DNA from 2 places in the Amycolatopsis heterodermiae genome. Region 2 is predicted to be linked to the other one. Evidence: predicted binding sites of a transcription regulator. Region 2 holds the regulator's gene; the other holds the start of a gene.
The links. The regulator HspR, encoded in region 2, represses chaperone genes until heat shock. The targets are predictions, from matches to a motif close to ANNTTGAGTNNNNNNNACTCAANNT.

Region 1: the regulator HspR is predicted to act here: its motif matches at 3,852-3,876, upstream of lon (endopeptidase La).

The regions. Positions count from the first base shown of each region.
Region 1 covers NZ_JAYFSI010000004.1:369,847-376,861, forward strand. Annotated here, with positions in the region: gene VA596_RS20755 (Z1 domain-containing protein) at 1-1,195, opposite strand, end outside; gene lon (endopeptidase La) at 1,435-3,837, opposite strand; gene VA596_RS20765 (SAM-dependent methyltransferase) at 3,973-4,821, opposite strand; gene VA596_RS20770 (SAM-dependent methyltransferase) at 4,818-5,672, opposite strand; gene VA596_RS20775 (GNAT family N-acetyltransferase) at 5,743-6,681, opposite strand; gene VA596_RS20780 (putative bifunctional diguanylate cyclase/phosphodiesterase) at 6,933-7,015, shown strand, end outside.
Region 2 covers NZ_JAYFSI010000001.1:1,782,589-1,789,603, reverse strand. Annotated here, with positions in the region: gene dnaJ (molecular chaperone DnaJ) at 1-598, shown strand, start outside; gene VA596_RS08810 (heat shock protein transcriptional repressor HspR) at 604-1,029, shown strand; gene VA596_RS08805 (DUF305 domain-containing protein) at 1,104-1,643, opposite strand; gene VA596_RS08800 (lytic polysaccharide monooxygenase) at 1,640-2,401, opposite strand; gene VA596_RS08795 (dienelactone hydrolase family protein) at 2,567-3,259, opposite strand; gene VA596_RS08790 (globin domain-containing protein) at 3,326-4,429, opposite strand; gene VA596_RS08785 (globin domain-containing protein) at 4,795-5,970, opposite strand; gene VA596_RS08780 (MarR family winged helix-turn-helix transcriptional regulator) at 6,296-6,781, shown strand; gene VA596_RS08775 (MFS transporter) at 6,882-7,015, shown strand, end outside.

The DNA of each region.
Region 1 (7,015 bases), on a different contig from region 2:
TGAGCATGGACGAGTGCGGGTTGCCGGTGCCCCGCACCCGCCGAGCCGCTGTGGCCAGCCAGAACCACCGGACAGCCGCCTCCAATGAAGGAGTCAGTGCGGGTGCGAAGGTGGGGGCTTCCTTCTTGTTCTTGGGTTTGAGGTCTTCGACCTCGTCGTCCGGGACTCGGCGGATCATGTCGTAGCCGCCGGGGACGTCGGCCGCGTCCTCCCAGTCCAGAGGCTCACGCCCGAAGAGGACCTCGGTGCCCTGGTGACCGATTGGCTTTGGCAGGTTGACGATGAAGTCCCGGGGATAGAAGTCCTCCGTGACCGAAGGATCGATCAGGAGGTTCGCGAACGGCGTCGCCGTGTACCCGACGTAACCGACCTTCGGGAATTTGCTCAACACTTTGAAAAGCAGCGGGTTGATCTTCTTCGTCGCGACCGTGGACTGGTCGGCCTCGTCGTCGATGATCAGCGTGGGGCAGTTCTCGAGGTATTCGTGCGCCGTCCCGAGCCATGCATTGAGCTTTCGCAACACGGCAGCGTTCTTCTTCACGACCAGCAGCAGGTGCTGGTCCTTGGCCGCCAGGTACGCCGCGGCATTGCCCCGTTCACCGAAATCCCGTTCCGGGGTGGTGACCTCGTGCCACAGTTCCGGGTTCGCGGCGATCAGGTCGTTCTTCAGACGGATCTGGGTCTGCTTTCGCAGTGCGTTGTGGACGCCGGAAAGCACGATGAACAGCTTGTAGCCCCGGTCGGCGGCCTTGGCCATGACGGCCGTGAAATTGGTCGTCTTGCCCGACTGGACGAAGCCCACGACCAGGCCGCGGGTGGAGAATTCCGCCAGCTTCGGGTGCTCCAGCAGCGAGACCACCTTCGTCGATGCGTCGTCGACGGCCTTGACAGCGTCCTCGTTCCGGTACTTGTCCCGCAACGACTGTTCGAGGGAAGGCCAGTTTCGGTCGCCCGACTGCGGACCCGTGTACCAGGTCATCCGGTTGTCGCGGTAGACGGAATGCGGTTCGTCCATGTCGCGGACCCGAATGCACTCGTGCTCGTGGCGTTCGACGATTCTTCTGACGATGTCCTCGGGCACACCCATCCGCCGGATGCGACGAGCCGCTTCCGCCGGCGTGAACTTCTCGACGATTGCCCTGAAGACCTCGTAATCCTCTTGGATCTCCGAGTCTTCCGCGAGCGATTTCGTCACGTGCGCTCCAACGTCGTCGATTCGCCCGGGCGCGGCTGAGCCCGGATCACCTCACTCTAGGAACCTGATCGACGATCCGCACAGTCCTGTTACGCCCCGTGGTCTTTCGTGATCGTGATGCCCCGAATGGAGTACGGCTCGCATCCGGGCGGTCACCACCGCGCCCGCTCGGACATAGGAAACGGCCGGTTTCCCTGGGGGGAGAGGGAAACCGGCCGTTCAGGTGGCGGCGTTCGGGGTTACGCCGCCTGGGAAACCGGCGTCGAAGCCGGGGTCAGGGCGAGGTCGAGGACCTCGCGCACGTTCGCCACCGCGTGGACGTCCAGCTGGGACAGCACCTCGGCCGGGACGTCGTCCAGGTCCGGCTCGTTGCGCTGCGGGATGATCACCGTCTTCATCCCGGCCCGGTGGGCCGCCAGCAGCTTCTGCTTGACGCCGCCGATCGGCAGGACGCGCCCGGTCAGGGACACCTCGCCGGTCATCGCGACGTCCGCCTTGACCACGCGGCCCGAGAGCAGCGACGCCAGCGCCGTCGTCATCGTGACGCCGGCCGACGGGCCGTCCTTGGGCACCGCGCCCGCGGGGACGTGGACGTGGATGCCGCGGTTCTTCAGGTCACCGACCGGAAGCTCCAGCTCCGCGCCGTGCGACCGCAGGTAGGACAGCGCGATCTGGACGGACTCCTTCATCACGTCGCCGAGCTGGCCGGTCAGCTGCAGCCCGGACGCGCCGGACTCCTGGTCCGCCAGCGACGCCTCGATGTAGAGGACGTCACCACCGGCGCCGGTGACCGCCAGGCCCGTGGCCACACCCGGGGTCGCGGTCCGCTGGGTCGACGCGGGCAGCGACGACTCCGGCAGGTGACGCGGCCGGCCGAGGTAGGTCTCGAGATCGGCGTCGTCGATCGTGAGCGGCAGGGACACCTCGTCCAGTGCCACCTTCGTCGCGATCTTGCGCAGCACCTTCGCGATCGTGCGGTTCGCGTCGCGCACGCCCGCCTCGCGGGTGTACTCGGCGGCGATCCGGCTGAACGCGGCGTCGGTCAGGCTGACGTCGGCCGTGGCCAGGCCGGCGCGCTCCAGCTCGCGGGGGAGCAGGTGGTCGCGGGCGATGGTGACCTTCTCGTGCTCGGTGTAGCCGTCCAGCGTGACGAGCTCCATCCGGTCCAGCAGCGGGCCGGGGATGGTCTCGAGCGCGTTGGCCGTCGCCAGGAACACGACGTCGGACAGGTCCAGCTCGACCTCGAGGTAGTGGTCGCGGAACGTGTGGTTCTGCTCCGGGTCCAGCACTTCGAGCAGCGCCGCGGTCGGGTCGCCGCGGTAGTCGGCGCCGACCTTGTCGATCTCGTCGAGCAGCACGACCGGGTTCATCGAGCCGGCTTCCTTGATGGCGCGGACGATCCGGCCGGGCAGCGCGCCGACGTAGGTGCGGCGGTGGCCGCGGATCTCCGCCTCGTCGCGGATGCCGCCGAGGGCGACCCGGACGAACTTGCGTCCCATGGCCTTCGCGACGGACTCACCCAGCGACGTCTTGCCGACCCCGGGAGGGCCCGCGAGGGCGAGCACCGCGCCGGAACGACGTCCGCCGACCGGGCCGAGACCCGATTCCGCGCGACGCTTGCGGACGGCCAAGTACTCGATGATGCGTTCCTTGACGTCGTCGAGGCCGGCGTGGTCGGCGTCCAAGACGGCCCGCGCGGCGGCGATGTCGTAGACGTCCTCGGTGCGCTCGTTCCACGGCAGCTCCAGGACGGTGTCCAGCCAGGTGCGGATCCAGCCGCCCTCGGGGGACTGCTCGGACGTCCGGTCCAGCTTGTCCACCTCGGCCAGCGCGGCCTTCTTCACGGCGTCGGGCAGCTCGGCGCCTTCGACGCGGGCGCGGTAGTCCGTGTCGTCGGCCGAGCCGTCGAGCTCACCCAGCTCCTTGCGGATCGCTTCGAGCTGGCGGCGCAGCAGGAACTCCTTCTGCTGCTTCTCCATGCCTTCGGAGACGTCCTTGCGGATCGTGTCGGTGACCTCGAGCTCGGCCAGGTGCTCCTTGCTCCACTCGAGCGCCTTCTCCAGGCGTGCGGTGACGTCGAGCGTGGTGAGCAGCTCGACCTTCTGGTCGGTGTCCAGGTACGGCGCGTTGCCGGACAGGTCGGCGACCGCGGACGGGTCCTCGACCTGCTGGACGGCGTCCATCAGCTGCCAGCCGCCGCGCTGCTGGAGGATCGAGATGACGACGGCCTTGTACTCGGCCGCGAGCTGCGCGGTCCGGTCGTTCGTGGTTTCGGGGGCGTCCTCGGCGTGCACCCAGCGGGCGGCGCCGGGGCCGTCGGCCATCCGGCCGACGAGCGCGCGGGCGGTGCCGCGCAGCAGCACGGCCGCCTTGCCACCGGGCACGCGCCCGATGCGCTCGACCGTGGCGACGGTGCCGTACTCGGCGTACTCACCGTGGACGCGCGGGACGATCAGGACCTCGGCCTTGGTGGCGCCGGTCGACCGGATGCCGGGGAAGCTGGCCTGGCTGGGCGTGTTGGCCTGGGCGGACTCCACCGCGGCCCGCGTCTCGGTGTCGGTCAGGTCGAGCGGGACGACCATGCCCGGCAGCACGACGTCGTCATCGAGCGGGAGCACGGGCAGGAGGCGGGTGTCGGACATGTGCACTCCTCGGGTAGTTGAGTCTGCCTAGCTCAACTCTCCGATAGGCGTGTTTGTTTCCGATGGTGCGTTCGCCCACAGCGATCAGGGAAACCGCAGCTCAGAGGCGCTTGGGGTCAGGCCGACCGGGTCGGGTCAGAGGCTGGGGCGGCGGGCGACCGCGCACCAGGCGAACGGGCGGGTCTCCAGGTCGATGGCGTTCGGCGGGGTCTCCGGCCGCCAGTCTGGCAACGATGTCATCCCCGGCGGCAGCAACGGCCAGCCGCCGAACCAGGGGAGCAGTTCTTCGGCCGTGCGCAGCCACGCCGGGTTCGTCGTGTCGCGGTAGGCGTCGATGAATCGTTTCACCTCGGCCGCGCGGACCGGCGGGGCGTCGTCGCGGCAGGTGCCGTGGGTCAGGGCCAGCCAGCTGCCCGGGGCGAGCTTCGCGCGGTACGCCGCCATCAGGCCCTCGGGGTCGTCGGACGGGCCGACGAAGTGCATCACGGTGATCATCAGCAGGCACACCGGCCGGGACCAGTCGATGAGCGACGAAGTCACGTCGTCCGCGAAGATCTCCGCCGGACGGCGGATGTCCCGCTCGACCAGGCCCGCCCAGTCCGTCGCCTCTTCCTTCTCCAGGATCAGCCGGGAGTGCGCGGCCGCCACCGGCTCGTAGTCGACGTACACGACCGCCGCGCGTTCGCCGCCGGGCAGCAGGTCGCGGACGATCTCGTGCACGTTGCCCGCGGTCGGCACGCCGGAGCCGAGGTCGACGAACTGGCGGACGCCGGCGGCCATCGCGGCCCGGACGACCCGGTTCATGAACGCCCGGTTCTGCCGCGAGATCGGCCGGATCAGCGGCCACACCTTCTCGACGCGGCGGCCGAACTCGCGGTCGACCGCCCAGTGGTGGTTGCCGCCGAGGTACCAGTCGTAGACGCGCGCCGCGGACGGCTTCTCCGTGTCGACCCCGGCCGGCGCGATCGGGGCGGTTTCGCTCATGCGCGGGGCCTCTCGGCGATGCCGCACCAGGCGTACGGGCGGGCTTCGGCTTCCAGGGCATTCAGCTTCCGGTCGGGCCGCCAGTCCGGCAGGTGCACGATGCCCGGCTCCAGCAGCGGCCAGTCGCCGAACAGCGGCTCGATCTCGTCGCGGTCGCGCAGCCACACCGGGTTGCTCGTCTTCCGGTACTGCTCGACGAACCAGCGCAGCCCGGCCAGCATCTCGCCCTCGCCGTCACCCTCGCTCATCTGCGAGATCGCCAGCCAGCTACCGGGCGCGAGCGCGTCCCGGTAGGCCTTGAGCAGGCCGTGCGGGTCGTCGTCCGGGCCGACGAAGTGCAGCACCGCCATCATCATCACGCAGACCGGCTGCGAAAAGTCGATCAGCCGCTTCGTCTCCGGAGCGCGCAGCACGGCCTTCGCGTCCCGCATGTCGGCCTGCACGATGCCGGCCCAGTCGGTCGCCGCCTCCTCTTCGAGGATGAGCGTCGCGTGGGCGACGGCGACCGGCTCGTAGTCGACGTAGACGACCGTGGCGTCGTGGTCGTCCGGCAGCTCGGCCTCGACGACCTCGTGCACGTTGCCGGCCGTCGGGACGCCGGAGCCGAGGTCGATGAACTGCCGGATCCCCGCCTTCAGTGCCGCGCGCACGGCGCGGTTCATGAACTCGCGGTTCTGCTTCGAGCCGGGGCGCACGAGCGGCCACTGCTGTTCCATGCGGCGGCCGAACTCGCGGTCCACGGCCCAGTTCTGCGTACCGCCGAGGTACCAGTCGTAGATCCGGGCCGCGGACGGCTTCTCCGTGTCGACGCCCTCGGGTGCTCTGGGCGCGGCGTCCCGCTGCTCGTTCACTTCGGCTCCCCGTCCCTTGTACTGACATCAGCCTATAAGGACGGGGCACCCGGGGTAATCCGCCAGTAGTTCACCGAACGGCTGGGCGACGCTGCCAGTACGTCCACAGCGGGCGGTAACCCTGGGCGTACCAGAACGGCGTCGAAAGCGGGTTCGCCGCGGCGTGGTGCAGCAGGACGACGTCGGTGCCCTCCTCGTCGAGGACGTGGTGGGCGTGGGCCGCCAGCGCCGTGCCGACACCGGACGAGCGCGCCGCCTCGGCGACGGCCAGTGACGACAGGTACCCGACCCGGGTGGCGGCGACGCGGTCGCTGATCCAGCCGGTCTCGCCCGGGTGCTGGACGTTCACCATGCCGAGCGGACGGCCGTACAGCTCGGCGATCCACAACGGCGGCTCCGGCCGGTTCAGCTGCTCGGCGAGGTCCTTGGCGAGGATGTCCTCGACGCCCTTGCGCAGGTTGACCGTGCCGTACTGGGCGTCGTAGGAGTGCAGCTCCAGGCCGAGGGAGACGGCCGTCTCCAGGTCGCCGGGCTCGGCGCGCCGGATCTTGACGCCCGGGGTGCCGCGCGGGCCCTCCGGGATCATCCGGTCGGCCGGGCGGACCGCGACGACGCGCAGCGGCGCGAAGCCGTGGTGCAGCATTTCCCGCGCGCCGGCGGCGTCGCGGCTGGCGCGGGGGACGACCGCGGCGGTCTCGGTGTCGCCACGCTCGGCAACCGCGCGCAGATGTTCATCCCATCGGGTGAGGAGGGCGTCGAGGGCGCCGGCCGGGTGCGGGCCGGCGAGCTGGAGGTCGAGCCGGTGCTCGGTGAGGGCGCGCCACGGCGCGTTGGGGGCGTCGCGGTCCACCTGGACGCGGGAGGCGAGTCCCGACGCGGCCGAGTCGTCGGTGGCCACCTCCAGGACCACGGCGTTTTCGGCCGCTTCGAACGGAGAGGAGCCAGGGAGGAGGGGATCCACCGCCGCGAGTCGCGCCGCGTGCTCGGTGGCAATCACATCGCTGTGCATGGGGCACATTCAAGCGCTACCCGGCCCGGAATGCGTACAGAACCTCCCGGGGAAGGGGTCGCGGCTCCCGCACCGGATGTTTCACCCCTTGGTCCACGCAGGTCAGCGCTATCGAGGCATTGTTAACCCTGGGGTGATCTCCTACTGTCTCGAAAGGGACATGAGTACGCCCTACGGGGTACGGTATGGCCCTTGTCCACACCTGACGTCACGGATCAGCGACCAGTGGACAAGCCGGGAGGGAAGAACGGATGCCGGAGACCACCGCGCACGGCGACGCCGTGGCGCAGCCCGGGCCGGGCGGTCCCGCGACCGCACCGATCCCCGCGGCCTC
Region 2 (7,015 bases):
CGGGTCTGGCCTGGTCAGCCGGAGCCAGGGCGCGTTCGCGTTCTCGGAGCCGTGCCGCGACTGCCGCGGCCGCGGGCAGATCATCGACGACCCGTGCCCGGAGTGCGGCGGCGAAGGGGTCAGCACGCGGACCCGCACGCTGACCGTCCGGATCCCGCCGGGTGTCGACGACGACCAGCGGATCCGGCTGGCCGGTCAGGGCGAGCCGGGCCGGGGTGGCGCGCAGGCGGGCGACCTCTACGTCCGGGTGCACGTGGCTCCGCACGCGCTGTTCGGGCGCAAGGGGCTCGACCTGACGATCGCCGTGCCGGTGGACTTCACCGAGCTGACGCTCGGCACCACGATCACCGTGCCGACGCTCGAGGGCAAGGTCTCGCTCAAGGTGCCGCCGGGCACCGCGAGCGGGCGGGTGCTGCGGGTGCGCGGCAAGGGCATCGCGAAGCGCGACGGTTCACAAGGTGATCTGCTCGTCACCCTCCAGGCCGCGATTCCCGCCAAACTGGACGACAAGGCGCGCGAGGCTCTGCAGGCGTACGCCGAGTCGATGGCCGGGCACGATCCCCGGCCCGAGATCACTGAGCTGCTCGAAGGCAGGTGAGTGGGATGTTCGGCGGGATTCCCCCGGAGGGGGACGAAGAGACCCCGGTGTTCGTCATCTCGGTGGCGGCCCAGCTGGCCGGGATGCACGCGCAGACGTTGCGCACCTACGACCGGCAGGGCCTGGTGTCCCCGGGCCGCACCTCCGGTGGCGGCCGCCGCTACTCGATGCGGGACATCGCGCTGCTGCGCGAGGTCCAGCGGTTGTCGCAGGAGGACGGCGTCAACCTGGCCGGCATCAAGCGCATCATCGAGCTGGAGAACCAGGTCGACGCGCTGCGGGCCCGCCTGAGCGAGCTCACCGAGGAACTGGCCGCGGCGTACGCGGCCGGGGAACAGGCCGCGGCGGCGGCGCACGCCTCCTACCGCCGGGACCTGGTCCCGCTGAACCAGCAGACGGCCATGGTCGTCTGGCGCCCCAAGCGCCGCTAGTTCACAAAAGTCCGTGAAGGCCCCCTCATCGAAGACGGTGAGGGGGCCTTCACGGCGTTCAAGCTCCGGGCGCGTCAGAGCTTGAAGTTCAGGAGCTGCTTCACCTCGGCGCTGCGCGACTCGATGACCCGGCGGGCCAGGTCGCGGGCCTGGGCGTTGACGCCGCCGTTGGTGCCGTTCTCCGTCTGGGCCAGCTCGACCGCGCCCTGCTGCTGACCGGTCAGGACGTCCAGGAACCTGCGGCCGAACTCGGCGTCGGGCGCCGTCTTCAGCGCGCCCACCAGGTCGGTCGCGGCCAGCTTCATGCCGCCGTGGCCGGCGTGGGCCTGCGGGTTCATGTCCATCGCCTCGGGCTGGTTCCAGCCGCGCAGCCAGCCCTTCATGTCGTCGACCTCGGTCTGCTGCGTCGACTCGATCGCCGCCGCCAGGACCTTCAGGTCGGCGGGCAGCGGCCGCGCCGCCGCCTGCCGGACGATCTCGATGCCCTGCTGGTTCTGCGGGATCAGCATCTGCAGGAACATCACGTCGGCCGAGTTGTACGAAGGCGCGGACGCCGTCGCGCCGCTGCCGCATCCGGCCAGCAGCAGCGCGACGGCGACCAGCAGGAGCCTCACAGGCGCTGCCAGAGGGCCGGGGTGTTCGGCGGCTCCCAGCCCGCGATCGCCGTGTGCGGCTGGAGGCAGCGGTAGCTCGCGCCGCCGTAGGTCACGACGTCACCGGCCTTGTACGCCTTGCCGGCCGCCCACGTTCCGCCGGCCGGCGGGGTCGTGGTCGGGGGCGGGGTCGTGGTGGGCGGCGGCGTGGTGGTCGGGGGCGGCGTGGTGGTGGGCGGCGGGGTCGTCGTGCCGCCACCGCCGATCTGGAGGTCGACGCAGCTGTAGAACGCGTTGGCCGTGTCGGAGATGTTCCAGACGGCCAGCACCTTGATCCGGCCCGAATAGCCGGACAGGTTCACCGTGTGCGACAGCGTCGCCGGCGGCTGCTGGTTGTTGCCCTTGATCGACGCGACGAGGGTGTTGCCGACGTAGTAGTCGTAGCTCGACGTGGCGTGCCGGGCGGTGAACACCCAGTTGAACGTCACCGTGGTGCCGACGGACTTGGCCGGCCACGGCTTCGACTCGTCGGCCAGCTCGGCGAACTGGGACAGCCCGCCGTTGCAGCTCTTCAGGCCCTTCGGGCCCTCGACGCTCTGGGGTTCGTAGACGATCTGCCCGCAGTTGGGCACCTTCCCCGCCGCGCAGTTGGCCTGCCTGCTGGGCGGGTCGGAGATGTAACCGTGGGCACTGGCGCTGACGGCGGGGAGGACGACCACCAGCACCGGCGCGAGGATCGCGCCGGCGGCAGCCGCCAGGAGCTTGCGCTTCAAGGTCATTTCGGCTCCTCGAAGGGGGAACGACGTCGTTCCGGAGGGGAGGGCGAACGAGCACATCCGGGGAGAGATGTGGTCTAGACCATAAGGTGATTCGGGCACAACGGTCAACGAACTACCGCCATTCGGCGGTTTTCCTGCTCCGGTCGGCTCAGTGCGAAGGTCAGGTCACCGTAGGTGTTCGCCGAAGAACGACGTCACCCGGCGCCACGCGTCCTCGGACGCTTCGTGGTGGTAGGTGAAGCCGGCCACCTTGAGCAGCAGGTTCAGCGGCGGCGCGAGGTCGAACTTGTTGGCGAACCCGTGGCCGGCGCCCGGGTACTCCTTGACGTCGTGCGGGATCTCGCGCTCGGTGAGCGCGGTCTCGAGCTTCGCGGCCGCGCCGCGCAGCGAGAAGTCCTTCTGGCCGAAGCTCGCGACGATCGGGCAGGCGTCGTCCAGCACGGACAGGTTCTTCGGCAGCTGGCCGTAGTAGGGCGCGGACGCCTCGAAGCCGCGCGACGCCGCGATGAGCGCGAAGCCGCCGCCCATGCAGAACCCGGCGATGCCGATCCGGCCGCTGCAGTCCGGTCGTGCGGCCAGGAGGGCGCGTGACGCCTCGATGTCGTCGAAGGCCTGGCCCTTGTTCGCGAACATGTCCGAGAACACGCGCCGGACGCACTTGCGCATGCCGCCGCGCGAGTACAGGTCGGGGCTGAGCGCGAGGAAGCCCTCGCCGGCGAAGCGGTCGGTGATGTCGCGGGCGTCCTGGCTCAGCCCGAGCACGTCGTGCACGAGCACCACGCCCGGGTGCGGCCCCGGCCCCTCGGGTTCCGCCAGGTAACCGCCGATGCCGCCCGAAACCGGAATAGTCGTCTCCATATCGGTGACGATAGCGAGGATCGGGTCGTTCCGCTCGCGCCGGATTCCGCCATTCCGGGCACCCGGTCAGTCGAGCGTGAACGGGTCGTACGATATTCGCTCCAGGTCGACGCCCTTGGCCAGCAGTTTCGCAATCGTCGCCTGGATCATCGGCGGGGATCCGGAAATGAGCACGTCGTGGTTCTTCCACGTGCCGCGCTGGGTCACGGCGTGGGCGAGTGTCCCGCGGTCGCCGCCGGACAATGCGCCCTCTTCGGTAACCGGCGTTACCGTCAGCCACTTCGACGTCGCGGACAGCCGTCGCAGATCTTCGAGCGCGTACAGATCTTCCGGTCTCCGGCCGCCGAAGAACAGGTGCACAGGCGGGTTCCGCTTCCAGCGCTGGAGGTCGTCGAGGATCGCGAGCAACGGCGTGATCCCGGTGCCGCCGGCGATCATCAGCAGCCGTTTCTTCGTGGTGCTCGGCCGCACGTTCAGCGCGCCCATCGACGGCCCCAGCCGCCAGGTGTCACCCGGTTTGGTGTGGTTGACGATGGCGCCGCTGACCCAGCCGCCCGGTACGGCCCGCACGTGGAACGTCAGCTGGCCGTCACCGCGGGGTGCCGTCGCCGGCGAGAGATAACGCCACAGCCGGGGGCGTTGCGGCACCTCCACGCTGACGTAGCCGCCGGCGCGGTAGGGCAGCAGGCCTTCGGTCTGCACCTTGACCAGCGCGACGTCCCGGGTGAGCTTCTTGTGTTCGAGCACCGTCGCCGACCACGACGCCGGCCCGGTCTCGGCCTGGGCCGCCTCGCGCATGGTCTTGGCGATGATCCCGTACGCCGCGGTCCAGGCGGACTCCACCTCCGGCGTCCACTTGTCCTTGAGGAACCGCTTCAAGGCCGCGACGAGCGCGATCCCGACGGCGTCGTAGTGCCGCGTGACCACGGCGAACTTGCGGTGGTCACGACCCAGCTGGCCGAGGAACGTGACGAGCTCGTCCGGCCGGTCGACCATCTGCACGACGTACACCAGCGCGCGCAGCAGCCTGCTGCGCTGGGTCGTCATGCTGACCGGGAACAGATCACGGCAATCGGGCGCGACCACGAACAACGCGCCGTAGAAGTACTGCGCGAGCTCTTCGGCTTTCGGCTCGACCACCGCAAAACTTTCACGGATCAGGCGGGCCATCTCTCGACCTTCCACAGCCGAAACGGGAACGGGGGCGGGCGGGGGCAGGGTGGGGATCTTCACGGATTCAGCAGTCATCGGGAACGGTTTTCTCCAGTCGTGCATGGCTTTTTGACGCCGTCCACGCGGCACAGCTGTGCGGTACCGCCCCCGAGGGTTCCCGACTGTAGGCGCATTCCCGTGCAGATGCGCGTGATTCAGCGCGTTCCCGCTCGAACGGAGCAATTTCGCCACGCGCGGTCAACCCCGCCTGGCACTGCGTAAAAAGGATCACCCGGATGGATTCACAGAACGCGGTAACAATTACCGGAGTTCGCCCGACTTATTCACCGGACAGGTGCAACACCATTCCGGACAACCGGGAACTAGTCGATCGTGAAGGGGTCGTACTGGATCTGGTCCAGCGCGCTGCCGGCCACCAGCATCCGCGACACGGTCGCGCGGATCATCGCCGGCGAGCCGGAGACGAGGACGTCGTAGCGCGGCCACGAGCCGTAGCGCGTGACGGCCTCGGCGAGGGTGCCCTGCTCGAACCCGGGGACGTCGCCGCCGCGTTCCACCACCGGCGTCACGTGCAGCCACGGGTTGATGGACGCGAGCGCACGCAGCTCTTCGAGGTCGTAGAGGTCCTCACGGGCCGCCCCGCCGTAGAAGAGGCGCACCTGGGGGTTCTCACCCCACAGCGCGAGGTGGTCGAGGATCGAGCGCAGCGGCGCGATCCCGGTGCCGCCGGCGATCATCAGCACACCCCGTGACGACTCCCGGTCGACCGTCAGCCGCCCGAGTGGCGGCCCGAGCCGCCAGACGTCGCCGGGCTGCGTGTGGCTGACGATGGCGCGCGAGACCCAGCCGCCGTCGATGGCGCGGACGTGGAACTCGATGCCGCCGTCCTCACGCGGCGCGTTCGCCGGCGAGAGGTAGCGCCACAGCCGCGGCCGCTGCGGCACTTCGACGCTCATGTACTGGCCGGGGTGGTAGGGCACCAGCTGGTCCGGGACGAGCCGCACCAGTGCGAGGTCCCAGGTCAGCCGCCGGTGCTCGACCACGGTGGCGTGCCACGACGGCGGGTTCTGGTCGGCCGCGGCGGCGTCCTGCATGGCCCGCGCGGCGATGGTGAACGCCTCGGCCCAGGCGCGTTCGACCTGCGGGGTCCACTCCCGGCCGAGGTGGTTCTTCAGCGACGCCAGCAGCGCCGTGCCGACGGCCTCGTAGTGCCGGGGCACCACGCCGAACTTCCGGTGGTCACGCCCGAGCTGGCGCAGGAACGGCGCCAGGTCGTCGGGCCGGTCGACCATCTGCACGATGTGCACCAGCGCGCGCACCAGCCGGCCGCGCTGGATCTCCATGTTGATCGGGAAGAAGTCGCGCGTCGTCGGCGCGAGGGTGAAGAGCATCCCGTAGAAGAACTGGGAGATGTCCGCGATGTACGGCTCGGACTTGGCCCAGCTGTCCCGGATGAGCTGGACCATCGCGGTGACGGCCGCGGGCGCTTCGCGGGAGACCGAGGACCGTGGGAGGGGGCTGACCGAATCGGCTGTCATGGGCGGGTGTTCGCTGGTCGGGGACGGAGGGACGCAGGCACCCGATCATGCACCGCCGGCCCGGGCGCGGTGACGGCCGTTCTGCGCACAGCCGCCTCCTGAATCCATCTCCACTGCTCCACCTCGTCACTCGGCGCGCTTGGCGCACCGGCCGCCGTCCGCAGGGTAGCCGCCGGACGGCCTCTTGCCCGCATTGTTGCTCCGACCGGGTGTATCGGCGTCGGTGCCGGCGTGGGCGACCTCACCGGGCCGATACTTGCCCTGCGCAAGCGTCCGGCAATAAACTTGTATTGCACAACTAACAGGCAGTACCGGGAGGGTTCCGATGAGCTTCGACGACACCGAGGACGACGTCCGGGTCGAGCTCATGCGTGAGCTGAAAACGGCGTCGCAGCTGCAGCACGCCTGGGTCATGCAGGCCTGGCAGGACGCGCCGGGGCTGCACCCCGCGGCCGCGATGCTGCTGTCCGACCTGGCGAAGAACGGCGAGGCGCGGCCGTCCGAGCTGGCGAAGCGCCGGTTCGTGGACCTGTCGGTGGTCAGCAGGCAGATCACCCAGCTCTCCGCCGCCGGGCTGATCGACCGCCGTCCCGCGCCCGAGGACGGCCGGGCGACGCTGGTGAGCGTCTCCGAGAAGGGCCGCACCGAGCTCGCCAACTGGCGGACCAACTACCTCGAGTTCATGGAAAAGGCCCTCGGCGGCTGGGACGACGAGCGCGTCACCGACCTCACCGCGCGGCTCGCGGAGATGAACACCGACCTCCGGCGCGCCCTCGGCAGCGCCGCGTGCCTGGCCGACACAACCAAGTGACGGACGGGTGACCGGTCGCCACCGCCAGTTGCATTCGGCGTGACCGATTGTCTCCGTTCGGTCCTGACTTCCCGGTGCTGAGCGGCGCTAACGTCGTTTTGTGACGCGTAGCCGGGTCGCACTGCTGTGCGCGTTGGGGATCGACAACTTCGGCTCAGGTCTGTTCCTCCCGCTCGCCTTGGTCTACGTGACCCAGGTGGTCGACGTGCCGCTCGCGGTGGCGGGCACCGCCGT